2 regions of the Paenibacillus sp. NPDC058071 genome follow, and region 2 is predicted to be linked to the other one. Evidence: riboswitches for the same ligand, from Rfam matches in the RefSeq annotation. Region 2 holds a riboswitch; the other holds the start of a gene.

Region 1 (15,044 bases), on a different contig from region 2:
AAAGCCTCCTTCATTTTAGTTGATCCATTTGATTATGGTACCTGTACGCGTACTGTAATGCTTATCATACAACATTCATGCAAGTGATAAGGTTTATGTATTTTTAATCTTTATTTACCTATGATAAGGTTAGCGTTGGACTTTATAGTCTTGGATGAAAGTTGCCTAAGCTCGCACGGTTTTGATATAGTGATTTTACTTATTACGGGAGAGGCTGACACTGTTGCGCTACTATAAACCGATCGAAATCGCGAAGAAACTTCATATCAGCACAAGCGCGCTGCGGCATTACGAGTCTTGGGGAGTCGTTCCCGCTCCGGAGCGTGCATACAATGGCTATCGGCTGTACACGTCCGTTCATTTGGCCTATTTCCGCTGCTTGAGGGCGATGTTTCCCGGCTTCGGCATCGCGTTTGCCTGCAAAGTGCTCGTTCATATTCAACATGGCCGGATTGATGATGCATTCTGGCTGGTCAACAAAGAACAAGCGGATTTGCAGCATGAAAAAACGGTTGCGTCCGAAACACTCAAGCTGCTGCAGGACCCCGAGCTTCCAGTCGTTCCGAACAAACGGCTGAAGCCGCGCATGTCAATCGGCGAAGCCGCCAAATTAACCGATGTGCTGCCGTCGGCGATCCGCCATTGGGAGAAGGAAGGACTGCTTGCGCCCGAGCGCGATCCTGATAACGGCTACCGTTTTTTTACTCCCATGCATATACGGCAAATACTGCTCATCCGTACGCTGCGCCGAACGGTTTATTACTTGGACAATATGAAAGAGATCGTGCAGGCCGCCCAGCATTATCAATTAGAAAAGGCAAAAAAACTTGCGGAGGACGCTCTCGTTACAATAAATGTCCGCAACCGCAACCAGTTATCCGGCATTCATCAATTGGTCGAGCTTTGCAAAGAAGTCGGCCTGCTCGACGACGAGCCGTCTGCACCATAACGAAAAGACCGCATCGCCTTATATTTCGGCGATACGGCCTTTTCTCATTCGACGTCAAGACTCGCTTCAAAGCCGAGCTTGCGCAGCTCTACAATTTTCCTCGTTTCCTCCAGATCGGATGCCACCATCTCCCGCACAAGCTCCGCCAAGCCGGTCGCAGGCTCCCAGCCCAGCTTTGTCCTCGCCTTTGTCGGGTCGCCAAGCAGCAAGTCTACCTCGGATGGACGGTAAAATCTGCGGTCTACCTCAACCACTTTTCGTCCCGGTCCCACTTCGGATCTGTCGCTTGCGGTTACATAACCGTATTCACGTTCCCCTTCGTCTGCAAAGTCCACTTGGATGCCAGCCTCGGCAAACGCCATACGGACAAATTCCCGCACCTCCGTCGTCTGTCCGGTCGCAATAACGTAATCCTCCGCTTCGTCCTGCTGCAGGATACGCCACATCGCGTCCACATAATCGCGCGCATGGCCCCAATCCCGCTTAGCCGACAAATTGCCTAATGGCAGCGTGTCCTGCAGCCCGTTGGCGATACGGGCAACTGCGCGCGTAATTTTCCGCGTTACGAACGTTTCGCCTCGCACCGGACTCTCATGGTTAAATAAAATGCCGTTGCACGCATATATGCCGTACGCTTCCCGATAATTGACTGTGATCCAATAGCCATACAGCTTCGCCACCGCATAAGGGCTGCGCGGATAAAACGGCGTCGTTTCGCTTTGCGGCACCGCTTGCACCAAGCCGTAAAGCTCCGACGTCGAAGCCTGGTACAGCCTCGTCTTGCCGGACAAGCCAAGCAGGCGTACCGCTTCCAGCAGCCGCAGCGTGCCGATGCCGTCCGCATTCGCCGTATACTCCGGCGTATCGAAGCTGACGTGAACGTGGCTCATCGCAGCCAGGTTGTAAATCTCGTCCGGCTGTATCGCTTGCACCAACCGGATTAAATTCGTCGAATCGGTCAAGTCACCGTAGTGGAGCGTCAATCTTTGCTGTCCGCCGGTATTAGCCCGCTCGACCAATCGATCGATTCTGCCGGTATTCGCCAGCGAGCTGCGTCGTCTCAGCCCGTGTACGGTATATCCTTTATCCAGCAGCAGTTCGGCCAGATACATGCCGTCTTGGCCTGTAATTCCTGTAATGAAGGCGACCTTGCTCATGGTTCCCTCCGATGCTCTTTGTTGGTTAGCCTGCACCAAGCCAGCCGATGAACGGCAATGCCCGGGACTTGGCCCTGCCTTCCTTTATGTTATGAATCTAGCGGAGAGCCTGCTGTGGATAAACAACCATTTTGCTTGACCCCGACGTGGTATAATAAGCGAGTCACATCAGCCTATTTCCGTTCATAATTGCTGTTTACAAAAAAAGACCGCCATGCAGACGCAGGCAGCCAAGTTCATTTAAGGAGATTCATGAAATGATACTGCATAAAGGAGAGACGCTGTTCCGTCAAGGAGAATCAGGCTCGCTCTTTCGGCTAAACAGCGGTTTGCTTAAAATCATCCGCGTACATCAGGACGGCAGCCCTCTACTCGTTAACATCATTACACCTGGCGAGACAATCCCTCATCACTCCTTGATCAGCCCGTCGCCCTATTACGGGACGGCCATCGCTTTGATAACAAGCGACGTCGACATGATTCCTGCCGCAGACTGGTATAGCCAACTGAAGCAGGAGGACGCTTACCGCCAAATTGCGCTTCTGCTGCAAGATAAGCTTCGCATGATGCAGGCGAGAATCGATCAACTAACCGAGCTTTCGCCCGCCGATCGACTGGTTAAAACACAGCTTTGGTTCAAACGTTACATCGGCTCAGACGAATTGACGGATATATTGACTCAGGATGAGATTGGACAATTTGTCGGCTTGCGCCGCGAGACGGTCAATCGGCTGCTGCGCGCTCAAAGAGCGGCGGATGGACCAAAAAATTCATAATGCAAATCGTCTTCCGCTGCTCCGCCGGCAAGCAAAGCTTCTTTTACTGTTTTCATAAATGGAAGCGGGCCGCAGAAATAGAAGCTTGCGTCGCGAGTCGGAATGACGCTTAGCAGCCACGGATGATCGAGATAGCCTTCCTTCTGGAATTGTCCTGCCTTACGGTCTTCGGCAGTCGGATTGCCATAGACCCAGTACGCCGTCAGCTGCGGATGGCGGGCGGCTAATGCTTCAACCTCGGTTCGAAGCGCATGCGTTTCTCCGTTATTCGTCGCATGGATAAAGACGGCTGGACGATCAGGCGTAAGCTCCGCCGAGGCTTGCAGCATGCTGACCATCGGCGTTAATCCGACGCCGCCGCTTATGAAGACGGCCGGACGACGATCATTTCGTTCGAGCGTAAATGCGCCCGCAGGCGCCGAGACGAGCAACTCGTCTCCTTCTTGCACTTGTTCGTGCAAATAGACCGACACTTTGCCCGCAGGCCGACCGCCTTGCGCATCTTCCTTTTTAACGGAAATGCGGTATTGTGTTTTACCTGGTCCATCCGATAAGCTGTACTGGCGAATATGTCCGTAGCGCTCACCAGGAATATTGAATTTCAAACTGATATATTGCCCCGGCTCAAAGTTTGCCAGCGCTTTGCCGTCCTTTGGCTCCAAATAGAAGGAGGTAATGACGCTGCTTTCCTTCACTTTCCGCCTCACGACAAAAGGTCTAAATTCCGCCCAGCCTCCGGCTTGCTCCGCTGCTTTCTCATACATCTCAGCCTCGACGCCAATAAAGACGTCGGCGATAACGCCATACGCTTCGCCCCAAGCCTGCAGGATCGAATCAGTCGCTGCTTCGCCCAATACATCCTTGATCGCCTTTAGCAAATATTGGCCAACAATCGGATAGTGTTCCGCTTTAACGCCCAAGCTGCGGTGCTTATGTGCAATTTGTTTGACGACCGGCAAAATCGCCTCCAGCCGATCGATATGCTGGGCTGCGGCAAGCACAGTATTCGCTAGAGCGGTTTGCTGCCGTCCCTGCTTTTGATTAGCATGGTTGAATATATGAAGCAACTCCGGATAATCGGCGAACATCGTCTCGTAGAATACTTTGGTGATGGTCGTACCGTGCGCCTCGAGAACCGGAACGGTCGATTTTATAACAGCTATTGTTTGTTCGTTTAGCATTGCGATTCGCCTCTCTTGTCTATGGAATACATCAAGTATACCTAGAGCGAGGCGAACGCTATTGTGATTGGAATCACACTAAAAGGGAATGAATTGTGACGAAACGGCTCTTTCTAGCCGCCGTCCGAGCGAACATCAAAGCCGGTCCTGCTGGCGCGATATCGTGAACAGCGTCGTCCAAATGAGCAGGAAGCCAAGCAGCTGCGCTCCAGTTACGATCGAGCCAAACGCCAGCCAGTTCAACAGTACGCCGACCATCGGAAAGCTGAGTTCGGCGAGTGTCGCATAAGACGCTTTTATTTTACTCAGTCCTTTGTAATATAAAAGCAAGCTGAGCAGCCCCGGCAGCAGCGCCTGCAGCAGCAGATTGATCAGAACGGCAAACTGCGCTCCGGTCCCCTCCGGCAATTGCCAGACGGCGCCTTCGGAAGCGGTAATAACGAGCAGCAGCGGCAGCGCCAGCACAAAGCGGAGCGAAGTGACCGTTTCGTACTTCATCGAGCCGAGCAGATAGCGGCCCATGACGGTCGAGCCGCCCCATAGCAGCGCCGCACCGAGCGACAACAGGCTGCCCAGTTGCATTAAATCATCGACATGACTGAACGGAAACGAGAAGCCAAAGGTCAGCAAGTACGTGCCCGCCAATGCCAGCAGCAACAACGAGCCAATACGACGAGGCAGCAATTCCTTCAGCATGACTCTGGCCAGGACGATGGCGAACAGCGGCTGCAGCTTTTGCAGCAGAAGCACCGCGTTTGGATTGCCGTTCGATAAAGCGACCGTAAACAAAATGGTCGCCAGCGCAGATCCTCCCCACGAGACGAACAGCAGCGCGCCAACCTGGCGAAGTCCGACGCTCCGCAGCTCAGCGCGGTTTTTCCACAATACCGGCGCTGCGGCCATAAATAAAATGACATGCTCCAGCAATACAATTTGCGTAGACGTCAGCGAATCGAGCAAAATAATGCGGAATACGGGATCGACGCCCCATAGAGCCGCTCCCAATACGACGAGCCAAAAAGCCATTTTTCCAGAATTGGACGACCGCAGAGCGGATGAAACAGACGAAACGGATGATTGCATAACAGTTTTCCCCTTTTGTTGAAACAGGACCGGCGATGAGATGCAAAAACCCCGATCCGCATCATAATCGCGAATCGGGGCTGGCCAAATAAACATGCGAGAACAGAGCTAACGCCCCTGCATGCCAATCGGTTGATCTTCTACCATCCGGACTATAACCGTCGGCCTTGGAATTGCACCAAGTCAGTCTCCTTGCCGTTGACGGCTCAGAGAGTCGCGGGCTGCGCTCCGAGAAGAGCTTCACCGCCGGTCAGGAATTTCACCCTGCCCCGAAGATCCATATTTCGTTTTAGAATAGTAATGATTTGTAAAGCATAGTATCACAGTCGGAAATAAGAAAGCAACCTTTATTTTATAAAGCCCTTTCATCATGGGCCTTTTTCTGTAAACTAATGTCAGGAAGGAAGTGATCCTTTTTGAAAGAGTTTATCGGCTATTGCGCTTTATGCAAGAAACCGCTGTATTGCCTCGATGGCTTTCTGGACGGGATCGTACGCGACGACAAGTCAGCCATATGCTTCGTTTGCGCCTCGAATGGCAGCGAGCTGGCAGACAAAGAATAGTCATACGGATGCCGTCTTTCATAAAACGATTTATGAAAAGCCCGGAAGCTTGTCCAAGCAAGCTTCCGGGCTCCATAACGATAGCATATCGTCTCGAACAGGTATTATTCGCCCGACAAGCCGTTATCTTTCATAATAACGTCATGTGCGCCGCCTTCGACAAGGCTGGTCGCAGAAACGAGTGTAATTCTTGCGTTTTGCTGCATATCGGCGATCGAAATGGAACCGCAGTTGCACATCGTCGATTTGATTTTATGAATTGTCTTGTCGAGGTTCTCTTTCAACGTGCCTGCGTACGGCACGTACGAGTCGACGCCTTCCTCGAAGATAAGTCCTTGCTTGCCGCCCGTGTCATACCGCTGCCAGTTGCGGGCACGGTTCGAGCCTTCGCCCCAGAACTCCTTCACGAAGTTGTTGCCTACCTTCAGCTTCTTCGTTGGGCTCTCGTCAAACCGAGCGAAATAACGGCCCATCATGACGAAATCGGCGCCCATCGCCAAAGCAAGCGTAATGTGGTAGTCGTGGACAATGCCGCCGTCGGAACAAATCGGCACATAAATGCCCGTCTCTTTATAATATTGCTCGCGGGCTTCATTCACTTCAATTAATGACGATGCTTGGCCGCGACCGATACCCTTCTGTTCGCGGGTAATACAGATCGAACCGCCGCCGATGCCGACCTTCACAAAGTCTGCCCCGGCGTTGACCAGATACAGGAAGCCCTCGCGGTCAACAACGTTGCCGGCGCCGATTTTCACATCGAAGTTTTCCTTCACATACTTAACCGTTTCAGCCTGCCACTCGCTGTATCCGTCCGAGGAATCGATGACAAGAATGTCAACGCCCGCTTCAACGAGAGCAGGTACGCGTTCCATATAATCCTTCGTATTGATGCCGGCTCCGACGATATAACGTTTGTTGCCGTCCAGCAATCCTTGTGGATTTTCCTTATCCGCATCATAGTCTTTACGGAAAACAAGATGCTGCAAGCATTGATTCTCATCGACGATTGGCAAACAGTTGAGCTTTTTCTCCCAGATCAAATCGTTTGCCTCAGGAAGCGTAATGCCCGAATTTCCATAGATAAGCGAAGTGAAAGGCGTCATGAACTCGTTAATCGGCTTGCTCAGCGAATCGCGGCTCAGCCGGTAATCACGGCTGGTGACGATTCCGAGCAGTTTGCCGCTGGATGTACCGTCTTCTGTAATCGCAACGGTCGAATGTCCGTTCTCTTCTTTGAGCTTAAGCACATCGGCCAGCGTTTGGTTCGGCTTCAAGTTGGAACGGCTAACGACAAAGCCCGCTTTGTATTCTTTTACTTTGCGTACCATTGCGGCCTGATCCTCGACCGACTGGGAACCGAAAATAAAAGAAATACCGCCACATCTGGCCAGCGCCGTCGCCATATTATGGTCGGATACGGACTGCATAACCGCGGATGAGAACGGTATATTCAGAGAAATGGCAGGCTCCTCGCCTTTGGCGAACTTCGTGATCGGCGTTTTCAGCGTTACGTTTTGAGGCGTACACTCTTTCGTCGTCAAGTTCGGGATGAGCAGAAACTCGCTGAATGTTCGGGATGGTTCCAAGTAATACTGTGCCAATGCTCTCAGCTCCTCAATGTGATTTTGTATTGCGGCGGAAAAAGAATGCGTGGACCGGCGCCCACACAAACGATGTTTAAATTCTCAATAATATAGCAGAATGTTTTTTGTTGTGTCAAGGCTTATTCGTTCTCAGCGGACAGCCGCGATTGGCGAAAGCGTTTACCTTCCATTATATAAGTAAGATTCCCTCCCGTTAAGCAAAATTAAAGGCTGTCTTAAAAGCCATTTTTCGGTTTTTACAGCCATGCTTCGAGTTGAGTTTGTGAAAAAAACATCCCGCTTCACTTTAAACTGTGAAACGAGATGTTTTTTGCTCAAAACCGAAATCAGTACATGACTTGAACTGAGGGGAAGCACTGATTATATGTTTGATCCGTTTTTTTTCTATATCCCGAACAAATTTCTGGCCGTCAAATAGACGACGGGAACGAGCAACGCCGGAACAAGGTTGATCGTCCGGAACTTTTTGATGCCAAGAATGCTAAGTCCCGAGCTCAGGATGAGCACACCGCCGATAATCGATATTTCCGTCAGCAAATCAGACGTAATATAAGCTGCCACAGCGCCGGCCGAATAATAAAAGAACGCTTGCCAGCACAGCAGTACAACTGCCGATAGCGCAATGCCGAAGCCGAAGGATGCGGCGAGTACAATCGAGGTGACCAAATCGAGAATCGCATTCGTGAACACATACGTTTGATTGCCATTTAGCGCGCTCTCGATCGGCCCTACGATGGACATCGTGCCGATGCAAAACAGCAGCACGGCGGTTGACAGCCCCTCCGCCAAATTGCCTTTGGAGAACCTTTCGATGATCTGCTTGAAGCGGCGCTCCATATCGAGCTTCTCCCCGATTAAACCGCCGAGCGCCATACTTACTATAAATAAAACCGGATGCTGGCTTTCAGGCATATGCTTCGATACGGCATAAATGCCGAGACCAATGACCGCGAGCCCCATCCCTTGCATTAATATTTCTTCATACCGTTCCTTCATTCCCCGCTTGAAAATACTGCCGATCAAACTGCCGATGACAATAAAGACTGCATTCAAGATCGTTGCTGTCACGTTACCCCGTTCCTCTCTTTACGTTGCCTTTCTCTCCTGTCTACTATAAATGGAAGCCGCTTTACCGGCAACCGCCTTCCCTGAAAAATCGGCTTCTTCTAGCCTATAGTTTTAAGCGAAGGTGAATGGACGATTTAATCGAATCATGAATTTATGTAATGTATTCTTACATTGATATTGCCATTATTACGTTTTCACCCTAATATAAAGGATATATCGTCCGTGATCATTACACGAAACTACCATACGAATAAGTTAAAGCAGATGAGGTGAGCAGCATGTCAGGAGAATTGATATTAACCGTTGACGATGAATCCCGCATCAGCGAACTGGTTGGCATGTACCTGGAGAAGGACGGCTTCCGCCACCGCATGGCGACAAACGGCAAGCAGGCGCTTGAAATCGCGGAAAGCGATCCGCCCGCCCTAATCGTGCTCGATGTGCTCCTTCCCGATATGGAGGGCTATGAGCTGTGCGCCCGGCTTCGCCAGCAAACGGATATTCCGATCGTCTTCCTCACTTGCAAAGATTCCGAGATCGATAAAGTCGTCGGCCTTACGGTAGGGGCGGACGATTACGTGAGCAAGCCCTTTAGCCCGGTGGAGCTCGTTGCCCGCATTAAAGCCCAGCTTCGCCGCAACCGTATCGTCCATCGGCGTGAGGCGGCCGCTGCTCCCCCCGTCCTTGCATCCCAGCATGTCCGTCTCTCCGTCGCTACCCATGAAGCATTCGTCGACGGCAGCCGTCTCGAATTGTCCGCGAAGGAGTTCCAACTGCTCTCCTACTTTATGCGAAACGCCAGACAGGTGCTGAGCGGCGAGCGGCTGCTCACGAATGTATGGGGTTATGAAAGCACGCTTGATACGAAAACACTTCAAGTCCACATCGGCCATCTGCGCAAAAAAATCGAGCGCGATCCTGCCAATCCCGAGCGCATCGTAACGATACGCGGCTTCGGGTACAAATTCGATGAAGCTGTCCAAACGGTATAAATTCGGCGGCCGGCCGAAGTCGTTTGCCGTTCAGCTGCTTCTGGCCGTGCTGACCGGATCGCTTGTGCCGCTGCTTCTCCTTTCCGTCTTCGCCGGACAGACGGTGCTCAGCCAGCTGCAAAAGTCCGGCGCGATGAGCGTAGCGCGGACCGAAGCCAATTATATCCACATGTACGAAAATAATATTGCGGAACAGGTGCAATCGATCGACTCCGAGCTGCGCAAAGTAGAGAGCGCCGTCCTCGTCGCCAAATCGATGGCTGAAGCGATCTTTTCCGATCCTGCGCCGTATGCAAACCCGCTCTCCTTTGTCTTTGACGGCGAGCGGTCACTCTATTACGACCCTGCTTCCGGCAGCAAAGGCGAAGTGACGATTCGGGTCGATCGAGAAAGCGAACGGCCGACTCCCGAACAAGCCCAGGATTTTGCCATAAGCAAAGCACTGTTCCCCATTTTCCAGTCGGAGACGGCCTACAACCGCAACATCGTATCCATGTACTACATTCATCCGCATTCCGGCTCCTTTCATTACCCGGGCTATGAAGGGCCGCAAGAGCTGACACCCCGGAAAATCAACAAGCTGACGACCTATCCTTTTTATACGGATGCTTTGCAAATTCCGCCTGGCGCGAACCGGGTCGTATGGACGAAGCCTTACTTTGACATTACGCCGAGAGGTTGGATGTTTACGGCCACTACTCCCGTATATGACGAGCAACAACGGTTGAAAGGGATCGTCGCCGCGGACGTAACGATCGACAATTTTTTAGGCAATGTCGTGGACACCAGCTTCGACAATCAAGACGGTTACGCCTTGCTGCTCGATACCGATTACCATTTGATCGCCTCGCAGAAGCACGGCATTTCGCAAATCAATCAGATGAATCTGTCGGCGGTATTTCATACACCCGAAGCGTATCGGACTGACAACTACCGCAGGCTGGAGCTGAACGGCGAAGCCAAAGCGGTCTTCAGCCAGGTCATACCGGCAACCAATTGGACGCTCGGTTACGTGATTTCCGAACAAAAGCTGCTGGAGCCCGTCTATTCCGCGACCAAAGAGCTGAATCAACAGACGGAGAAGACGCTATTCATCCAGCTTGCTCTATTATGCGGCTTGGCTATTGCGCTAAGCATCGGGCTCGCTTTTTATTTGCGTTCGAGAATCGCAAGGCCCGTCAACATGCTAACCGAGGCGTTCTCGCGGATCGGCCGCGGACCGGTCGAGCTTCGGGCGGGAGACACCCGTGTTCTCGAGTTCAACCGGCTTCTCTACTCTTTCAATCGAATGGCAGGCAAAATTAGCGAGCTGCTGGAGGAACAGGCGCAGCTGAACAAGGAACTGGAAAGCAAGGTCCAACTGCGTACGATTGAACTGCGGGAGATGAATTGGGAGCTGGAGGAGCGAATTGGCGATTTGATCCGGCTGGAGCAATGGCGCAAGGAGCTGTTTATGAACATCTCGCATGATTTAAAAACGCCGATCACGCTCATTCAAGGCTATATTGAGGCCATCAACGACGGCACAATACCGGAGGCGCAGATCGATACATACTTGAAGCGCATCCATGAAGGCATTCGCACCATTACCCGGCTGGCCCGTAACTTGAACGAGCTTAGCCTGCTCGAAACCCGCCAACTGCAAGCCGATATGAAGCCGCTCCATTCCAACGTGCTATTCCGGTCAGTTAAGGGCAAATGGGAGCCCTATATGGAGCTTGAAAAGCGGCGGTTTGCCGCGGAGGGCGCTGCAGCAGACAGTTTCGTGCAGGGGGACGCCCACTTGCTGGAGCGAGTGCTGGACAATTTGATAGAGAACGCTATCAAATATACAGGAGCGGACTGTCCGATCATCTTCCGATATTCTCTCTCGGACAATGCAGTCCAATTTAGCGTCATCGACGCCGGCCCTGGCATTCCGCGGGACGAAATCCCCTTTATTTTCGACTCCTTCTACCGGGTAGACAAATCGCGCAACAGCGATATCCCCGGCAGCGGCCTCGGCTTATCGATCGCCAAAGAAATCGCCGCCATGCACGGCGGCGAGCTAAGCCTGCGCCTTAACGCGCCTTCGGGCGACGGCTGCACGTTCACACTGTCCTTGCCGTTGTATGAACGGCCAGCTGCGTCAGTCGAAGCTGGTTGAATGGCGCAAATGCCAGTCCACACGGGTGACGGATCGTTTGACCGCCGACGTGTGACCGAACACCGCGTGCCATTAATTTCGCTATATTGAGACCGCTGCTTGTTCGCTATATCGAGTCCGCTGCCTGTCTATATCCTAATACCGCTGTCGCCAGATGTAACGCTATTCACAAATAAAGAAGAGAGTCCCTGATTCGGACCTCTCTTCTTTTGCTTTCTATTACTCTGTTGGCGGAGCCATCAGATCGAGCGTTGGCGTCTCGTTGAAGAAGTTCCAAGGCTTGATCATGGCCGTCACCCATTCGGTCGGCATGATCGGGAACTCTTCGGCGCGCATCACGTGGGTTGTACCCGTCGTGATCCAAACGACCGTATCCTTATTCTCAATGCTGCGGTTCTTTTGCGTCCACAAGCCGAGTCCGGTATCGGTATTGTGTGTCGTATACTTGCCTTCGGAATATTGCTCTTCTTTGCGGTACGGCGTTACCCAAATATGATTTTTAATAAATTCCGCGCGTTTCAGTACGTAGTCCGTCTTCGTGAACAGCGGCTCTTCCATGAATGGATGCGTGCCGCCTGCATAAGGGATGATTTGGTAGCCCGTCGAATTGCCGAGGCGGTTTTTCGACTTCTCGCTAGTGACGAGAACGATTTTGTCCGGGTCGAATTTTTGAATCGCGTCCTGCTCTTTTTTGTACGTCTTCTCAAGCGTAATCATCTCGCTGCGGGCAAATTCCGGATTTGCCACCGTCTCAGCCTTTGGCAAGATTTCACTGACCGAGTTCGTTTCGCCGTCTACGTCCATATCGAGACGGAAATTGAAAATATGCTGATGAGTCGGTGCGACGATGTTGTAATCGACGAGCGTGCCGTTTCTCGTATCTTTGGTTGCCGTAGGATCGTTCATCGTTTTCGTCACAACAGGTTTAATTTGCGCAAGACCAGTTGCCCCTACCATAATTTTAATTGAGCCGTTTTGCAGGAATACCCAGTCCAGCACATAGTCGTAGTTGCCGATCGTTGCGATGGAACGGAGCACCAGCTCACGGCGCTCGCGAGCCTCCCCGTTATGCGACCATTCTGGATCAGCGTAACGCTCGAACAAGGCGAAAGCATTTTTGATCACTTGCGCTTTGCCGGCCGTGTCATTAATCGCTGCATCGAACAGCGTCGCGTTTTTCGGCACGTCGCTGCCAATGTTGAGCGGCCGTGTGGACATGCCAACGCCGTATTCGCCGGCATCCATGAAAATTTTATACAACCAAGCCGGTTCCGGATCGCCGTACGGCACCATCATGCCGCCCATGTAGCCTTCGTACATAATTTTTCGCTTATTGCCGTCGTCATCGTAGGTGACCGTCGAAACGATCGGACCGACGCGCGGATCGAGACGGAAGTGGAAGTTCCAATTTTGCCAATCGATCTGATTGCCCGCGACATCAAAGCTCGCACCATTCGGCTGCGAAATAATTAAAGGCTTAATTTGCTCGGTACGCTTGCTCTTGATTACTTTGGAATAATCGTTCGGATCAGTCGGCACCGGCGGATTCGCGTAATCGTAAATTTTGACGACCTTCTTTGCGTTCAGATCGACCAGGAAAGCGAGTCCGTCCATCGGATGTGCAAAATTGTTGGCCGCGTTCTCAATGATCGGTCTCGGAACCGACATCGCGAGACGGGAGCCTTTTGGCGTCAACTCCGGACCATAGTCGCCAAGCGGGCCGTCGCTGAACCGGATTTTGGTCAAATCGGTTACGCCATGCCGTTTCAATGCAGCTACCGCTTCTGGATCTTTTTTAACAATATCCCCCGTGCTTCCAAACTCGGTATACAGCGGCCACCCTTGTGTAACGGCGGTCCATTTCACGACTTCCCCTTTGTCCAGGTCGACAATGCCTTCATACGGCTTATCTTTTTGAATCGCCGTAAACGTCGCTTGACGCGGCAAGCGCTTGCTGCCGTCCGAGAACTCCCACTCCCACACCTTTGCTTTTTCTGGATCTTCCAGCTTAATCTCCGCAAAATAAAGTCCTTCGGCCGCATGCGACGACTTGAACACAATTTGCGCCGCCTTCTCAATCTCCTGCGGGGTAAGCGGGTTCAACGGATGGTATACAATCGCTTCGACTTCCGCCGCGCTCAGCTTGCCGCTGCCAAATACGCCGTAGCCGATCCCCGTCGAACTCAGCGCAATGCTTGCCGCAACCATTGGGATAATCCACTTTTTCTTGTTCATGTTTTCCCTCCGTCTAGTCTATTGGATTGTCTTTCATGTGAGAAATTGTAACAAGAGAAGGTAAAATCATAACCCGATTTAGGTAAACTTCAGCTAAGAAGTAAGTATCGCTCAATCGGCGGGGACTGAATGCAAAAAGCCTTGATTCGCCCGCAGGAGCGAATCAAGGCTTTAAAGATCGAGCTTATGCCTACTGCACGTTAATTGTAAAAGGAACGATCATAACCTCTCCGTTTCGTTGGAACTGTCCCCACAGCTTATAGAGCCCGCTGCGCGGAAAGCTGACGCCAAAGACGGCTTGCGGGCCCGACGAAGCCCAGTTTAGCGGATGAATGTGCAAATAATCGTTCATTCCTCCGTCCACCGCGACGACATGGCCGACGGCGCCAAGATACAGCTCCAAATCCTGCAGCGGCTTGCCGCTGTCGGCATCCGTGAACGTATACGTCATCGTCATCGCCTGCATGGCCGTCGGCGTTTGATCAAAGCTAAGCGCGACATGAGCGCCGCCATAATCGGCCTCAAGCGTCGAACTGGCTGTTAACGGCTCCCGCAGCGATTGCCGCCCCTCCACAACCGCTTCCGCGTAACGGGTCAGCTCATTCATGCCGGACGGCTGAAAATCGGCATACAGCTTATAGTTGCCGCCGTATTCGAACTGGAGCGGCAGCTCGTATTTACCTTTTCCTTTATATTCAGGATGCACGTGCTGAAAATGCTGCAGGTCGTCGCTTACCGCAACAAGATGAAGCAGCTTTTCGTTCACGATCTCAAACTGCTCGATCAGTTTCCCGTCCTGGCCCGAAACCGTCAACTCGAGCAGCGATTGCTTGCCCGCAGCGGGCGCGCCGTTCGGCCATGCGACACCAATATCAACGGCTTTTTCGGCGGCCGTCTCCATGCTTGGACCGGCATGACGATGGGCTAGCGTCATCGCGTAGGGATCCAGAAATGGATCGGACAAATCGCCTGACGCATCCGATCTGCCGGCCCCTTGAAGCCATACAACAGCTCCGAAGCTGAGCAGGAGCGCGGCTGTAAGCAAGTACCACTTTGCGTTCTTCATGTCAGAATTACCCTCCTCTGGAGCCTCGTTTCACCCCATTGTACCTGCGCCCGGTAAAAGCCGGCTCCGATTCAGGTAAAGCCCAGGTAAAAAAAGAGCCAAGTCCGCCCGGTCTTTCGACCTTAATGGGCAGCCTTGACTCTTTTATTGTTAGATTATCTCACTTGATCTTGCAATCGCTTTACGAACACTTCCACTGTTTTACCGTCCACTTCCGCCCG
Region 2 (15,044 bases):
CGTTCAAACGGACGCCTAACCGTCACGATTATGCGGTTAAGCCCCCAGAGCCGACCGTGCTGGACGAGCTGGCTAACGGCGGTTTCGAGACGCTGTCCATCGGCAAGATCTACGATATTTTCGACGGAGAAGGGCTATCGTCTTCTTCCCCAACGAAGAGCAATGCGGACGGAATTGTCAAAACGATTGAAGCGCTCGATCGTCCGTTTCGAGGATTGCTGTTCACTAATCTTGTCGATTTTGACTCCTTGTACGGCCATCGCAGAGATCCCGCAGGGTATGCGGCTGCGCTTGAGGAGTTCGACCGCGCTGTACCGGAGCTGGAGAAGCGGATCGGGGAACGTGATTTGCTCGTAATAACGGCTGACCATGGCAATGACCCGACTCATCCAGGGACGGACCATACGCGCGAATACGTACCGCTGCTGCTGTACAGTCCAGCGTTTGGCAAGACGGTCTCGCTTGGAATCCGCAATACCTTCTCCGATCTCGGTGCGACGATTGCCGACAACTTCGGCGTCAAGCTGCCTTCGAACGGAACAAGCTTTCTTTCATTGCTGCCGCAGTAGGTTATTAATTTAGAATCCGAATTATGGAGGTTGGAACAATGAGCGCAAATCCGATTACGGCGATACATATCCAGGAGGCGGCGGCTTACATCGCCGGAAGAACAAGTCTGAAACCAGAGATTGGTCTGATTATGGGCTCCGGGCTCGGCGTGCTGGGCGATCATCTTGAGAATGCGGAAACGATTGATTATCGCGATATTCCACATTTCCCTATATCCACGGTCGAAGGGCATGCCGGCGAACTGCTGATCGGCACGCTTGCAGGCAGACCCGTCGTGCTGATGCGCGGAAGATTTCATATGTACGAAGGCTACGGACCTGAGCTGACCGCATTTCCTGTGCGTGTCATGAAAGCGTTAGGCGTCGGTTCGATGCTTGTGACGAATGCGGCGGGCGGCGTCAACACCGGCTATGAGCCGGGTGATTTGATGCTTATATCGGACCATATCAATTTGACGGGCAAAAATCCGTTAATCGGCCCGAATGACGATGCGTTGGGCGTCCGTTTCCCGGATATGTCGGAGGCGTATAGCAAACGGCTTAGAAACGCAGCGAAAGAGACGGCCGCCAAGCTTGGGCTGACCGTCCGTGAGGGCGTCTATGCGGGGCTGCTCGGACCGACCTACGAGACGCCGGCGGAAATCCGCATGCTTCGCGTACTCGGCGCGGATGCGGTCGGCATGTCGACCGTTGCCGAAGTGATTACGGCTAGACATGCCGGAATCGAAGTGCTGGGCATTTCCTGCATCAGCAATATGGCGTCGGGAATATTGGACCAGCCGCTGTCGCATCAGGAAGTTATCGAGACGACGGAGCGGGTTAAATCGCAATTTTTAGGTTTGGTTAAAGCCGTTATTCCGTTATTTTAAGGCGAACGGGCCGGTTAGTGAACGTTAAGCAGAGAAATTATCATCTATTGTAATATTATTGTAACTAAACTGTAACTAAACTGTAACAAAACCTCGACGTATTCTGACATTATTTTTTGCGACCATCGTCGTATAATGTCCATGACCATAGAGTGATGGAGTGAAATAGCGGTGAATGGAACAATGGACAAGCAGTTGCGTCTGGAGATGGAGCAATTGCGCGATAAGATGGTAGAAAGCTTTCTCGTGCAAAAGACGTTTCAGAACGGCGAAGTGCTGCAGCTCAGCCAATCGCTGGACGTCCTTATCGTAAGGGTGCAGGAAGAACAGCGGCGTTGGCGGAAATAACAAGCCCTTAGGACAGGAGTGACGGGAATGCGCGCGGTAGACGTAATCCATAAAAAACGAGACGGGGGCGAGCTAACGGCCTCCGAGCTTACCTTTATAATTGACGGTTATTGCGAAGGTGAAATTCCGGATTATCAAATGTCGGCATGGGCGATGGCCGTGCTGTTTCGCGGCATGACCGCTGCAGAGACGGCCGCGCTGACGCTGGCAATGGCGAATTCGGGCGACCAGGTCGATCTGGCCCCCATAGCGGGCGTCAAGGTGGACAAGCACAGCACCGGCGGCGTCGGCGACAAAACGACGTTGATCATCGGGCCGCTTGTCGCATCGATCGGCGTGCCCGTGGCGAAAATGTCGGGACGCGGCCTTGGGCATACGGGCGGAACGATTGACAAGCTTGAAGCGATCGAAGGCTTTCGAACGGAGCTGTCGCGGGATACGTTTCTGAACCAAGTGAACGAGATCGGACTGTCGGTCATCGGACAGAGCGGCAATCTGGCGCCGGCCGACAAAAAACTGTATGCGCTGCGAGACGTGACGGCAACAGTCGAATCGATCCCGCTTATCGCCAGCTCCGTCATGAGCAAGAAAATTGCCGCGGGCGCCGATGCGATCGTCTTGGACGTGAAGACCGGCAGCGGCGCTTTCATGAAAACGCTGGATGATGCGGAACGGCTTGCACAGGCGATGGTCGACATCGGAACGCAGGTTGGCCGCCGTACGGCCGCGATCATCAGCGACATGGATCAGCCGCTGGGCTTTGCGATCGGCAATGCGCTGGAAGTGGCTGAGGCTGTTGCGACGCTTAAGGGGCAAGGCCCCGATGATTTGACCTCGTTATGCTTGACGCTGAGCGCGCACATGGCGGTGCTTGGAGGCAAAGCGAGTTCCGTAGAGGAAGCCGAAGCTTTGCTGCGTAAGCAGCTCGACAATGGCGAAGCGTTGGCGAAGTTCAAGCAATTCGTTGCAGCGCAAGGCGGCGACGCTTCGATTGCGGACGAGCCGAACAGGCTGCCAACTGCTCCTCTAGCAATCGAGGTAAAGGCGGCGGCGAGCGGCTTCGTTGCGAAGATCGACGCCGAGCGTCTGGGCGTGGCGGCGATGCTGCTGGGAGCCGGCAGAGCGACGAAGGACGATGCGATCGATTATGCGGTCGGCATTACGATTCGTAAAAAAATCGGAGATCCGGTCACGGAAGGCGAGACGATTGCCACTCTGCATGCAAGACAGGACGGCTCGGCTGCCTCCGAAGCGAAGGCGAAGGTCATCGAAGCGTACCGCTTCTCCGCGGAACGCCCCGCTGACAGGCCGCTGCTGCTGTCCGTTGTTACGGCTGACGGCATCGAGCGCTGCGGAGCTGCTGTACAAACGGATTAGACTAACGAAATACGGTACGCCGCATAGGCGAAAAAATGAGAATAGAAGGTGTTCGCGTCATTCGGGGGGATGACGGCGGACGCCTTTTTCTTTTTTGACAATTGGAAACGTGTGGAATAAATGCCGGCAAAAATGACCAGACTGATGGGGAGAAAACTAGCCGAATTGCGGACCTGGACGATCGATACCGCAGGCACATCATCTTTGGAGGGACTTGCCACATGAGAAGAAAAGGTACCAAGCTGTTTATTCTAGCCGCTGCAGTCGCATTGGCGCTGCCGAACGGTGCATTTGCCGAAGAAAAGAGTCCACCCGGTTCGTCCGGGACGACGGTCGATCTCGCCCCTTCAGCCCGTTCGGCCATTCTAATGGACGCCGATAGCGGTACGATTATTTTCGAGAAAAACAGTCATGACAAGCTTCCGCCCGCCAGCATTACAAAAGTAATGACGATGCTGCTCATTATGGAGTCGCTCGATAATGGCGTAATCAAGCTGACCGACAAAGTGCAAGCAAGCGAATATGCCGCATCGATGGGAGGCTCGCAAATTTTTCTAGAGCCCGGAGAAGAAATGACGGTAGACGAAATGATTAAAGGGATTGCGCTTGCTTCCGGCAATGACGCGTCGGTGGCAATGGCGGAAAAGCTTGCGGGGTCAGAGCAGCAGTTCGTTGCCAGAATGAACGAGAAGGCGAAGGAACTAGGTTTGCAAAATACACATTTTGCGAACTGTAACGGGCTCCCTACCGCCGAACATTATACGTCCGCCCATGACATTGCAGTTATGTCGAAAGAACTGCTCAAACATTCGGAAATTACGAACTATACCGGACTCTATCAGGACTATTTGCGCAAATCGTCGGAGAAGCCGTTCTGGCTTGTCAATACGAACAAGCTGGTTCGTTTCTACAGCGGCGCCGACGGACTGAAAACGGGCTTTACGAACGAAGCCAAGTTTTGTCTTTCGGCTACGGCCAAACGAGACAATTTGCGCGTCGTAGCGGTAGTGATGGGCGAGCCGAACACGAAGACGCGCAACAATGAAGTAGCGCAAATGTTCGATTTCGCCTTTGCGCAATATATGACGCATCCGATCTTTAAAGAAGGCGACGCGATGGGCACGGCGCGGATCGAGAAGGGCGCGCAAGCGGAGCTTCCGCTCGTTGCAAGCCACAATTACAGCGTGCTGCTCAAAAAAGGAACACCGACGACCGACATTCGCCATGAGCTGCAGCTTGAGCCGTTGAAGGCGCCGGTGAAGGCCGGCCAGCCGATCGGCAAACTGATCGTTTATCAAGGCGATCAAGTGCTCAAGGAATTCCCGGTTGATTCGCCGCAGCTAATCGAGCGGGCAGGATGGTGGAAGCTGCTGAAGCGTTCCTTCCACGGCTTGTTCACATAGATCAGCTCGTTAACAGACGCGTAAAATGTCGCCTTCTAGCCGTTTGCTTCTAGTTTTGTCGCCAAGCAGGAAAGCCGCCGCTATTTGGAGAAATGCTAGGTCTATCCAAATGCGATTGCTTAAAGGAGTGGAACTGCGACGATGACATTGCAAGCCGAATTGGAGCAACACCGTAACGTATTGATTGTCCGTCTGCGAGGCGAGCTCGACCATCATACAGCCGATGTCGTGCGGTATAAGATGGAGGAAGCAATCGCCAGAGGAACGAGCAATCATATCGTCCTCAGCTTGAAGGAGCTGCAGTTTATGGACAGCTCGGGGCTCGGCGTCATATTGGGCAGGTATAAGCAGGTGAAGGGCAAGGGCGGCAAAATGGTCGTCTGCGGCGTCAATCCGAACGTATACCGGCTGCTCGAGATGTCAGGCTTATTCAAAATTTTGGAGATGTATGACAATGAGCGGTCCGCGTTATTAAGTTTGGAGGTGGTATCGTGAACGGACGGAACGAAAAGAACGAAATGACGCTCGAATTCAGCGCCCGCTCGGAGAATGAAAGCTTCGCCCGGGTGGCGATCGCGGCTTTCGTTTCCCAGCTGGATCCGACGCTGGATGAGCTGAATGATTTGAAAACGGCAGTATCCGAAGCGGTAACGAATGCGATCATTCACGGCTACGACGGCGACGCTTCCGGAAAAGTGAAGATCGAAGCGTGGATCGAAGGCGACGCCGTCTCTATCACGGTAAGCGACCGCGGTCGCGGCATCGAAGACTTGGAGCTCGCGAGACAGCCGCTCTATACGTCCAAACCGGAAATGGAACGCTCGGGAATGGGTTTTACGATTATGGAAAATTTCATGGACCGTTTCGAGGTCGTCAGTAAGCTTAACGCGGGTACACGCGTCGAGATGCTGAAACGAATCGAATCGAAAAAAGCGCTGTACAACTAGCGCATAGGGGTTGAACCTCATGGATGTCGATTTGAAGCAAACGGCTCAGCCGTACTTAGATGATGCCGAGGTGAAACGCCTCATCGCGTTAAGCCAATCCGGCGATACTTTGGCAAGAGACACGCTCGTGCAGTGCAATATCAGGCTGGTGTGGTCGGTCGTTCAACGGTTTATTAACCGCGGATACGAGCCTGAGGACCTGTTTCAGATCGGCTGTATCGGGCTGCTGAAATCGGTCGATAAGTTCGATCTGTCCTACGATGTGAAATTTTCGACGTACGCGGTACCGATGATTATTGGAGAAATACAGCGGTTCCTGCGTGACGACGGCACGCTGAAAGTGAGCCGCTCGCTCAAGGAGACAGCCAACAAGGTGCGGAAGATGAAGGATGAGCTGTCCAAGACGCTTGGCCGGCTTCCTACGATCAGCGAAGTGGCTGAACGGCTTGGCATTACGCCGGAGGATGTCGTATTCGCGCAGGAGGCGAATAAGCCGCCGACGTCCATTCACGAGACGGTGTTCGAGAACGACGGCGACCCGATCACGCTGATGGACCAGATTGCCGATGATTCGCAAGAGAAGTGGTTTGATAAGCTGGCGCTGGTCGAAGCGATCGAAGGACTTAGCGAGCGCGAGCGGTTGATCGTCTATTTGCGGTATTACCGGGATAAGACTCAGTCCGAGGTAGCAAGCAGGCTTGGTATTTCACAAGTGCAGGTATCCCGCCTCGAGAAAAAAATATTGCAGTCCATCCGAGACCAAATCGCTCAATAGCGATTTGGTCTTTTCCGTTTATTACCTTGGTATGCATGACTATCCGCCTCGCCCTTTTACCATACTAAACGGGAAGCATGACCCATCCCACACGTTAGGAATGATGTCAGATGGACGCATCGCGAGAGTCGGCCTTCTATCTGCGTCTGAAAAAAAGAATATACATTAAGCCCGGCAAAGAAGTGACGCTTCAGCAAGCCGCGAGGCTGCTCGGTACAAGCGAGGAGCAGGAGGAACGGCTCGGCTCTATCGTCCTTTATAAGCATGCGAAAGCGGATGGCAATCGCGTCGTAATCGATTTGCTGCAAGTCGTGAAGAAGATTAGGACGGCTGAGCCCGGTTTGACTGTCGAAGCGTACGGCGATCCGCAAGTGCTTGTGATGGTGGCCGAGAAGGCAGTCAAGCCGCGAATCGCCGTTCTTTTATTAGCCTGGCTGCTTCTATTTTTCGGCGCGGGCTTGGCGATCATGAACTTCCATACCGACGTCAGCATGAAGGAGGTTCATATTCGAATCGTCGAGCTGATTACGGGCAAACGAACAGAGCATCCGCTCTGGTTCCAAATTCCGTATTCGTTCGGCATTGGGCTCGGGATGATTTTGTTCTTTAACCATTTGTTCCGCAAAAGGTTCAATGAAGAGCCGAATCCGCTCGAAGTAGAGCTGTATACGTACCAGGAAAATGTGAACGCCTACGTTATCGCCGACGAGATGCGCAAGATGAACGACCGCAACGAAGGAGCGGATGGCCATGTGGATTGAATGGGCGGGCAATCTGTTCATTGTGCTGCTGGGCGTGTCCGGGGGACTTGCGGTCGGCAGCGGACTGGTCGCGCTTCTTATCGTGCTCGACCTCATTCCGAGGCTGGCGCAGCTGGGAAGGGCGTACCGCCAGTCGCCTTGGTTCGAGACGGCGGTGACGTTCGGATCGGTCTACTGGTCGTTTGCCGATTTTCTCGACTGGGAGATTTCCATTCCCGGTCAGTTCCCGCTTATTGCAATCGGCCTGCTGGACGGCATTTTCGTCGGTATGCTTGCCGCTGCTCTAACCGAGGTGATGAACGTGCTGCCTATCTTGGCCAAACGGATGAACTTATCAAAATATATGGTGTCGCTCGTGATGGCGATGGTGCTCGGCAAGACGCTGGGCTCCTTGTTCGACTGGCTCGTATTCCAGTGGTAGCGGGCAGCGAAACCAACAAGCAGAAGAAAGGATGGACAGCATGAGGGATCGCGAGAAGGAACAAGGTGAGTCGCAAGGCAACGAAGGGGCTCCGCCGGCAAGCTATGTGCCGTTAGAGAGGCTAAATGAGGAGACTGGATTTTCATCGGCTGAGGAGAATTGGCCGCCAGAAGGAACGACGGAATGGCAGCCGCCGCGCAAAACGAAGGACCGGAACCGGAAGTCGTCTTCCAGTTCGTCAAATTCCGCCTCCGGGGCCGATGCCGGCATACCGGACCGGCTGGACGATGTGCTGGAACGGCTTCGCAACGAGGTTGGCTACGGCGTCAGCTTCGACGTCGTCGTCCGGGAAATGGTATTCGGCGGACGTAGAGCAGCCTTTTTCTTCATGAATGGCCTGTCGATGGGTTTGTTGCTCACCGACATTATCAAACGGCTCACCTACTTGCAGGCGGAAGATTTGTCAGCGGATGCGTTCCACGATTTTTTCAACCATTATGTGCCGGCCTCGCAAGTGAGTCCGGTTACGGAATGGAATAAAATGCTGACGAGCGTGCTCTCTGGCGACACGGCGTTTCTGATCGACAAAGAGACGACAGCGCTCATTATCGACGCCAAAAACTTTCCTTCGCGTGGACCGGACGAGCCGACAATCGAGCGGGTCGTAAGAGGCAGCAGGGACGGTTTTACTGAGACGTTGATGGTCAACATTTCGCTCGTTCGCAGACGGCTGCGCGATCCGCAGCTCAGATACGAGCTACTGAAGGTTGGCGAGCGGACGCAAACCGACATTTGCGTCGCCTATATTGACGATTTGGCTGACAAGGAATTGGTGGAATCGATTAAGGATAAAATCAAAATGGTCCACGTCGACGGCCTGCCGCTGGCCGACAAGCAGTTGGAGGAAGCAACCGTTCAACGGGGGTGGAATCCGTATCCGCTCGTCCGCTATTCCGAAAGGCCGGACGTCGTGTCCGCCCATTTGCTGGAAGGAGCGGTAGCCGTATTTGTCGATACATCGCCTTCGGTTATGATTTTGCCTACGACCTTCTTCGACCTGGTCCAGCATGCGGAGGAAAACCGGCAGACGCCGTTTATCGGCACCTACCTGCGATGGGTGCGTTTTATCGGCATCTTCGCCTCGCTGTTTTTGCTGCCGCTTTGGCTCATGTTCGTGCTTTACCCGGAATTGAAGCCAGCAGCTTTGAACGTGCTGGGACCGCAGGAGACAGGCAAACTGCCGCTCGTCCTGCAATTTTTGATGGTAGAGGTCGGCGTCGATCTCATGCGTCTCGCGTCGGTACATACGCCAAGCACGTTGGCGACGGCCATGTCATTGGTAGCGGCTATAATGATCGGCGACATTGCGGTCAAAACCGGTTTCTTTATCAACGAGGTCATCTTGTATATGGCCATTGCCGCGATTGGCATGTTCGCTACGCCCAGCTATGAGCTTGGACTGGCGAACCGAATTGTGCGTCTGCTGCTGATTATCGTCGTGGCGGCGTTCAGGGTGCCGGGCTTCGTCATTGCGACGACGGCGGTCATTATGATGCTCAGCATGCAGCGCTCCTTCAACCGTCCGTACATGTGGCCGTTTATTCCGTTCGATCCGCGTGCGGTATGGAATATTATCGTACGTCAGCCTGTTCTTAAGAATCGGACGAGGCCAAATCTGCTCCGTCCACAGCAGCGCGATAAAATGCCGCGAACCGATTAATACGATAATAATGCAAATCAATTGTTGAATTATCCATTTCTCTATCCGTTAGATTGCGATATACTGTCAATATTGAGCGAATCGTAATCATTTATAGTCTATCTGCTGCAGATAGAGGGAGAAAAGGGGATATATCAAATGTATTTGCATGGAACTAGTAAAGTAAATGCCCAAGGGCATCTGGAAATCGGCGGCGTCGACACGACTGAGCTCGCGCAACAATTCGGCACGCCGCTTTATATTGTCGACGAGGCGCTTGTGCGCCAGCGCGCTTCCGAGTATGTGGAAGCGTTCAAAGCGTCGGGTCTGAAATTCCAGGTCGCTTATGCGAGCAAAGCGTTCAGCGTTATGGCAATGTGCGTTATTGCCGAGCAAGAAGGACTGTCGCTTGACGTCGTATCCGACGGCGAGCTGTATACGGCGCTGCAAGCCGGCTTCCCGGCAGAGCGCATTCATTTCCACGGCAACAATAAGACGCCGGAAGAAATCAATACGGCGCTTGAAGCGGGCATCGGCTGCTTCGTTGTCGACAATTTCACCGAGCTGCACCTGTTGAACGCCCTCGCGGCGGAGAAGGGCCAGACGGTTAAAATTTTGCTTCGCATCACTCCGGGCGTTGAAGCGCATACGCATGAGTACATTTCGACTGGCCAACAAGATTCTAAATTCGGTTTCGACCTGGCGAACGGTGCGGCGAAGCAAGCGATTTCCGAAGCAATTAAGCTCGCTAATCTCGATGTTCTGGGCGTTCACTCGCACATCGGCTCGCAAATTTTCGAAGTGGACGGCTTCCGCGCAGCGGTAGACAAAGTAGCGGAATTTGCGGTGCAAATCCGTGATGAGCTCGGCTTGACGTTCAAGGTTATCAATCTCGGCGGCGGCTTCGGCATTCGTTATGTAGAAGGCGACACGCCACTGCCGGTTTCGAAATATGTCGGCGCGATTACCGACGCTATTATTACCAACTTCACAGCGGCTAACTTCCCATTGCCTGAAATTTGGGTTGAGCCGGGCCGCAGCATGGTCGGCGACGCTGGCACGACGCTTTATACGGTCGGCACAACGAAGGATATCCCTGGCGTGCGCAAATATATCGCAGTTGACGGCGGCATGACCGACAATCCGCGTCCGGCGCTGTACCAATCGCGTTACGAGGCGATTTTGGCTAACCGCGCGAACGAAGCGAACGAAGAGACGGTAACGATCGCGGGCAAAGCTTGCGAAAGCGGCGACAAGCTCATTATCGATCTGGAGCTGCCGAAAGCGAATATCGGCGATCTGCTGGCCGTATTCTGCACAGGCGCTTACAACTACGCGATGGCAAGCAACTACAATCGCATTCGCCGTCCAGCTGTCGTTTTCGTCAAAGACGGTCAAGCGGATCTTGTCGTGAAGCGCGAATCGCTGGAAAATATCGTGAGCAATGACGTCATCCCTGCACGCCTTAGCAAAGCTCCGCTTGCGAAGTAAGGGCGAAATTTGGTAACGTATAGATATTCAATGCAGAAAGGTTGATGTTCATTCATGGCAAAACAAGCAAAAATATCGCTCGCTAACGGCGGAGAGGTTCTTATCGACCTGTTCGACCAAGATGCTCCCAATACGGTTGCAAACTTTGAAAAGCTCGCAAGCGAGGGCTTTTACAACGGCTTGACGTTCCACCGTGTCATTCCAGGTTTCGTCGCGCAAGGCGGATGCCCTAACGGCTCTGGAACCGGCGGCCCAGGTTACACGATCAACTGCGAGATTAACCCGAACAAGCATGAGCGCGGAAGCCTTGCAATGGCGCATGCTGGCCGTAACACTGGCGGCAGCCAGTTCTATATCGCTTACCAGCCTCAGCCGCACCTGGACGGTCAACATACCGTTTTCGGCAAAGTGAGCAAAGGCATGGAGCATGTTGACGCGTTTCAAGGACGCGACAAGATGGAAAAGGTTGAAGTTTACGACGTTTAATGATAAGATAGGCACTATATTAAAGTAAGTTGTGATCCTTCGGGGCAGGGTGAAATTCCCAACCGGCGGTGATCGGACGGCGTGCGGAGGCAAGGGGACAACCCCGGGCTCCGGCGTCGTTCGTCAGTCCGTGACCCGATCTGATCGCGGCTGGAGCGCACTAGCGCACGGCGGCGAACGGAGCGGTGGACCTGGTGCGAATCCGGGACCGACAGTATAGTCTGGATGGGAGAAGGAGTCACATTCGGAAAAAAAGGTTGGATATGAACCTTTATTTGCTTGTGCTCATTTTCACAAAGTGAGGCAGGCTAGTTTAGGTCTGTTTCAATTGCTTTATTTTTGTTCCGAAGTGAATCCAATTCACCTGCGCCCCGTTGGCTCTATGACGCCGATAGGGGTGTTTTTGCGTTTATGGAAGTTATTAACGATTCGTATTATATGAGCCTAGCGCTAGATATGGCGGCAAAAGCAGCTGGGCAAACCGGCATTAATCCGGTTGTCGGCTGCGTTGTTGTAAAAGAAGGGCGAATTATCGGCATTGGCACCCATTTGAAAAGGGGAACCGGACACGCCGAAGTTCATGCGCTGCAGATGGCGGGAGACGAGGCGGAAGGCTCAACTGTCTATGTGACGCTGGAGCCTTGCAGCCACTTTGGGAAGACGCCGCCATGCTGCGAACGGATTATCGACGCGAAAGCGGCGAGAGTCGTCGTGGCGACGACCGACCCGAATCCGCAAGTAGCCGGAAGAGGCATTTCCCGTTTGCGCGAAGCCGGCATTGAGGTAGAAGTCGGCTTGCTGGAAGAACGGTCCCGCAGCATGAATGAGAGGTTCAACAAATATATTACGACGAAGCTGCCCTTCGTCACCTTGAAGACGGCCAGTACGCTGGACGGCAAAATCGCCTCGAAGACGGGCGATAGCCGATGGGTAACCGGCGCGGCGGCAAGAGAGCAGGTGCACACGCTCCGCCATCAGCACGAAGCGATTATGGTCGGGATCGGAACGGTTCTTGCCGATGATCCGTTGCTGACGACGCGAGCGCAAGTGCCCGCGATCGATCCGGTACGGATCATTGTGGACAGCCGGCTGCGACTGTCGCTAAGCGCAAGAGTCGTTACGGACCGGTCGGTTAGAACGATTGTTCTGACGACGGCGGCAGCGGATTCGGAAAAGGCTGCGCAGTTGTCCGCCGCCGGAGTGGAGGTCCTTACGTGCGGCGAAGGAAATGAGGTCGATCTGAACAAGGCGATACGAAAGCTCGGCGAGCTGGAGATCGGTTCAATCTTGCTCGAAGGCGGCGGCAAGCTAAATGGCGCCATGCTGACCGCGGGCTTGATTGACAAGATCGTTCTGCACATGGCGACTAAAATTATTGGCGGCGCAGAGGCGCCCGGCACCTTTACGTTCGAAGGCTTTGAGAAAATGTCGCAGGCAATTGAGCTGAAGCAAGTGACCGTCGAGACGGCGGGCGAAGATATCGTAATTGCCGGTTATCCGGCCTATCGCAACGAATAGGAGGAATGCCCGATGTTTACCGGTCTTATTGAGGAAGTCGGCGTCCTGCGCAAAACGGTTAAGCAAGGAGAGGCGCTCGTACTCACCGTCGGCGCTTCCGTCGTCACGGAAGGAGTGGCGTTAGGCGACAGCATTTCGGTCAACGGCGTTTGTTTGACAGTCGTCGCATTTGGCCCGCATCACTTCGAGGCGGATGTCATGCCGGAGACGTACCGGAAGTCGAATTTGCATCGGTTGAAGCCCGGTCAGCCCGTTAACTTGGAACGGGCGATGGCAGCGGGCGGCCGCTTTGGCGGTCATATCGTGCAAGGACATGTCGACGGCACCGGCGTTATCGCAAGCCGCAGCAAAGACGCAAACGCAGTAGTATTCGGCATACAATTAACCGATAACGAGATGCTTCGTTACGTCATTCCAAAAGGCTCGGTTACGATCGACGGCATTAGCTTGACGGTCGTCGATACCGACGCATCGGGGTTTGCCGTATCGGTCATCCCGCATACGTTAAGCGAGACGGCGCTGCTCGATAAAAAACCGGGCGAAACGGTTAATATCGAATGCGACGTAATCGGAAAGTACGTCGATCATTTGTTGCATTACGGACGTTCTGGGGCGGCAAGCAGACAGGGCAGCTCCCCATCGACCGGCAAGAGCTCGCGTTTGTCCGCCGCCTTTCTAAGCGAAAACGGTTTTCTATAAAGCAGATAAAGAAGAGAGATAGGAGGGATTGCAATGGAACAGCATCAACAGCAAGAACAAGAGCAAGGACATTCGGACGGACAATTGGCTATCTTCGATTCGGTTGAAGAAGCGCTTGCCGATCTGAAAGCAGGAAAGCCAATTATCGTCGTAGACGACGAGGACCGCGAAAATGAGGGCGATCTGATCGCGCTCTCCGAGAAAGCGACGCCAGAGGTCATTAACTTTATGATTACCGAAGCGCGCGGGCTCGTCTGCGTGCCGATTACGCAAGAACGCGCTGAAGAGTTGGAATTGCCGCCAATGGTTGCGCAAAATACCGACAACCACGGCACGGCATTTACCGTTTCGGTCGATCATATCGAGACGACGACAGGCATTTCCGCTTATGAGCGTTCGCTGACAGTCAAATCGCTGATTGATGGTGCGACGAAATCGTCCGATTATCGCAGACCCGGCCATATTTTTCCACTCATTGCCAAAGATGGCGGCGTTCTGAGGCGCGCTGGACATACCGAGGCGGCAATTGATCTGGCCCGCATGTGCGATGCTTATCCATCCGGCGTCATTTGCGAAATTATTAACGAAGACGGTACGATGGCGCGCTTGCCGCATTTGGCGGAATTCAAGCGAAAACATCAATTGAAGCTAATTACTATTCAGAGCATGATTCAATACCGCAACGAGAAAGAAAAGCTTGTAGAGCGGGTTGTCGATGTGAATCTTCCAACAGACTTCGGTCTCTTTCGCGCCGTGGCCTTTACGAATGAAGTGGACGATAAGGAGCATGTCGCGCTTGTAAAGGGAGAAATCGACCCATCGAAACCGGTGCTCGTTCGCGTTCATTCCGAGTGCTTGACGGGCGATGTATTCCACTCGCATAGATGCGACTGTGGACCGCAGCTGGAAGCGGCACTTAAGCAAATCGACGAGGAAGGCTCCGGCATTTTGCTGTACATGCGTCAAGAAGGACGGGGCATCGGACTCGTCAATAAGCTGAAAGCGTACGCGCTGCAGGAGCAAGGACTTGATACAGTGGACGCTAATCTGAAGCTGGGATTCGCACCCGATCTTCGCGATTATGGAATAGGAGCACAGATTCTAAAAGATTTGGGCGTTCGTAAAATGCGCCTGTTGACGAACAACCCCCGCAAAATTAAAGGACTGGAAGGCCATGGAATTGAAGTGGTCGAGCGCGTCCCGATTCAAATGCAAGAAAGCGCCGACAACGCGAATTATTTGCGCACGAAAAAGTCGAAGTTGGGTCACCTGCTTCGTTTTGAAGACCAGGATCAGCAATAACCAAACTTATCCGCCGGATGGCGGCCAATTTAAAGGAGGAAATAAAAAATGCCGCATGTATATGAGGGTCATTTAGTATCAGAAGGTTTGAAGTTCGGAGTTGTTGTAGGAAGGTTTAACGAATTCATCTCGAGCAAGCTGCTTGGCGGCGCGCTGGACGCCTTCAAGCGTCACGGGGCAGAGGACGGCGATGTTGAAGTTGCTTGGGTACCGGGAGCGTTCGAGATTCCGCTTATTGCGCAAAAGATGGCTGAAAGCGGCAAATACGACGCCGTCATTACGCTCGGAGCTGTCATCCGGGGTTCAACTCCGCATTTCGATTTCGTCTGCAATGAAGCGGCTAAAGGCGTAGCTGCTATTGCTTTGAAAACAGGCGTGC

What was found. Region 2 has a riboswitch for FMN ahead of ribD (bifunctional diaminohydroxyphosphoribosylaminopyrimidine deaminase/5-amino-6-(5-phosphoribosylamino)uracil reductase RibD). Riboswitches for the same ligand answer to the same signal wherever they lie in the genome.
Region 1: another riboswitch for FMN. It lies ahead of ACFVTB_RS26355 (EamA family transporter); the one in region 2 lies ahead of ribD (bifunctional diaminohydroxyphosphoribosylaminopyrimidine deaminase/5-amino-6-(5-phosphoribosylamino)uracil reductase RibD).

The regions. Positions count from the first base shown of each region.
Region 1 covers NZ_JBHVSK010000025.1:31,067-46,110, reverse strand. Annotated here, with positions in the region: gene ACFVTB_RS26375 (TioE family transcriptional regulator) at 224-949, shown strand; gene gmd (GDP-mannose 4,6-dehydratase) at 994-2,106, opposite strand; gene ACFVTB_RS26365 (Crp/Fnr family transcriptional regulator) at 2,364-2,882, shown strand; gene hmpA (NO-inducible flavohemoprotein) at 2,849-4,063, opposite strand; gene ACFVTB_RS26355 (EamA family transporter) at 4,199-5,146, opposite strand; FMN riboswitch at 5,278-5,427, opposite strand; gene ACFVTB_RS26350 (hypothetical protein) at 5,563-5,709, shown strand; gene ACFVTB_RS26345 (IMP dehydrogenase) at 5,814-7,313, opposite strand; gene ACFVTB_RS26340 (DUF554 domain-containing protein) at 7,701-8,384, opposite strand; gene ACFVTB_RS26335 (response regulator) at 8,663-9,376, shown strand; gene ACFVTB_RS26330 (sensor histidine kinase) at 9,354-11,522, shown strand; gene ACFVTB_RS26325 (copper amine oxidase) at 11,742-13,757, opposite strand; gene ACFVTB_RS26320 (hypothetical protein) at 13,948-14,823, opposite strand; gene ACFVTB_RS26315 (S-layer homology domain-containing protein) at 14,979-15,044, opposite strand, start outside.
Region 2 covers NZ_JBHVSK010000007.1:128,665-143,708, forward strand. Annotated here, with positions in the region: gene deoB (phosphopentomutase) at 1-569, shown strand, start outside; gene ACFVTB_RS13855 (purine-nucleoside phosphorylase) at 608-1,438, shown strand; gene ACFVTB_RS13860 (aspartyl-phosphate phosphatase Spo0E family protein) at 1,610-1,786, shown strand; gene ACFVTB_RS13865 (pyrimidine-nucleoside phosphorylase) at 1,814-3,163, shown strand; gene ACFVTB_RS13870 (D-alanyl-D-alanine carboxypeptidase family protein) at 3,385-4,566, shown strand; gene spoIIAA (anti-sigma F factor antagonist) at 4,708-5,061, shown strand; gene spoIIAB (anti-sigma F factor) at 5,085-5,513, shown strand; gene sigF (RNA polymerase sporulation sigma factor SigF) at 5,533-6,288, shown strand; gene ACFVTB_RS13890 (stage V sporulation protein AA) at 6,399-7,049, shown strand; gene ACFVTB_RS13895 (stage V sporulation protein AB) at 7,033-7,470, shown strand; gene ACFVTB_RS13900 (spore germination protein) at 7,502-9,190, shown strand; gene lysA (diaminopimelate decarboxylase) at 9,329-10,660, shown strand; gene ACFVTB_RS13910 (peptidylprolyl isomerase) at 10,715-11,146, shown strand; FMN riboswitch at 11,178-11,387, shown strand; gene ribD (bifunctional diaminohydroxyphosphoribosylaminopyrimidine deaminase/5-amino-6-(5-phosphoribosylamino)uracil reductase RibD) at 11,558-12,664, shown strand; gene ribE (riboflavin synthase) at 12,677-13,363, shown strand; gene ACFVTB_RS13925 (bifunctional 3,4-dihydroxy-2-butanone-4-phosphate synthase/GTP cyclohydrolase II) at 13,397-14,665, shown strand; gene ribH (6,7-dimethyl-8-ribityllumazine synthase) at 14,714-15,044, shown strand, end outside.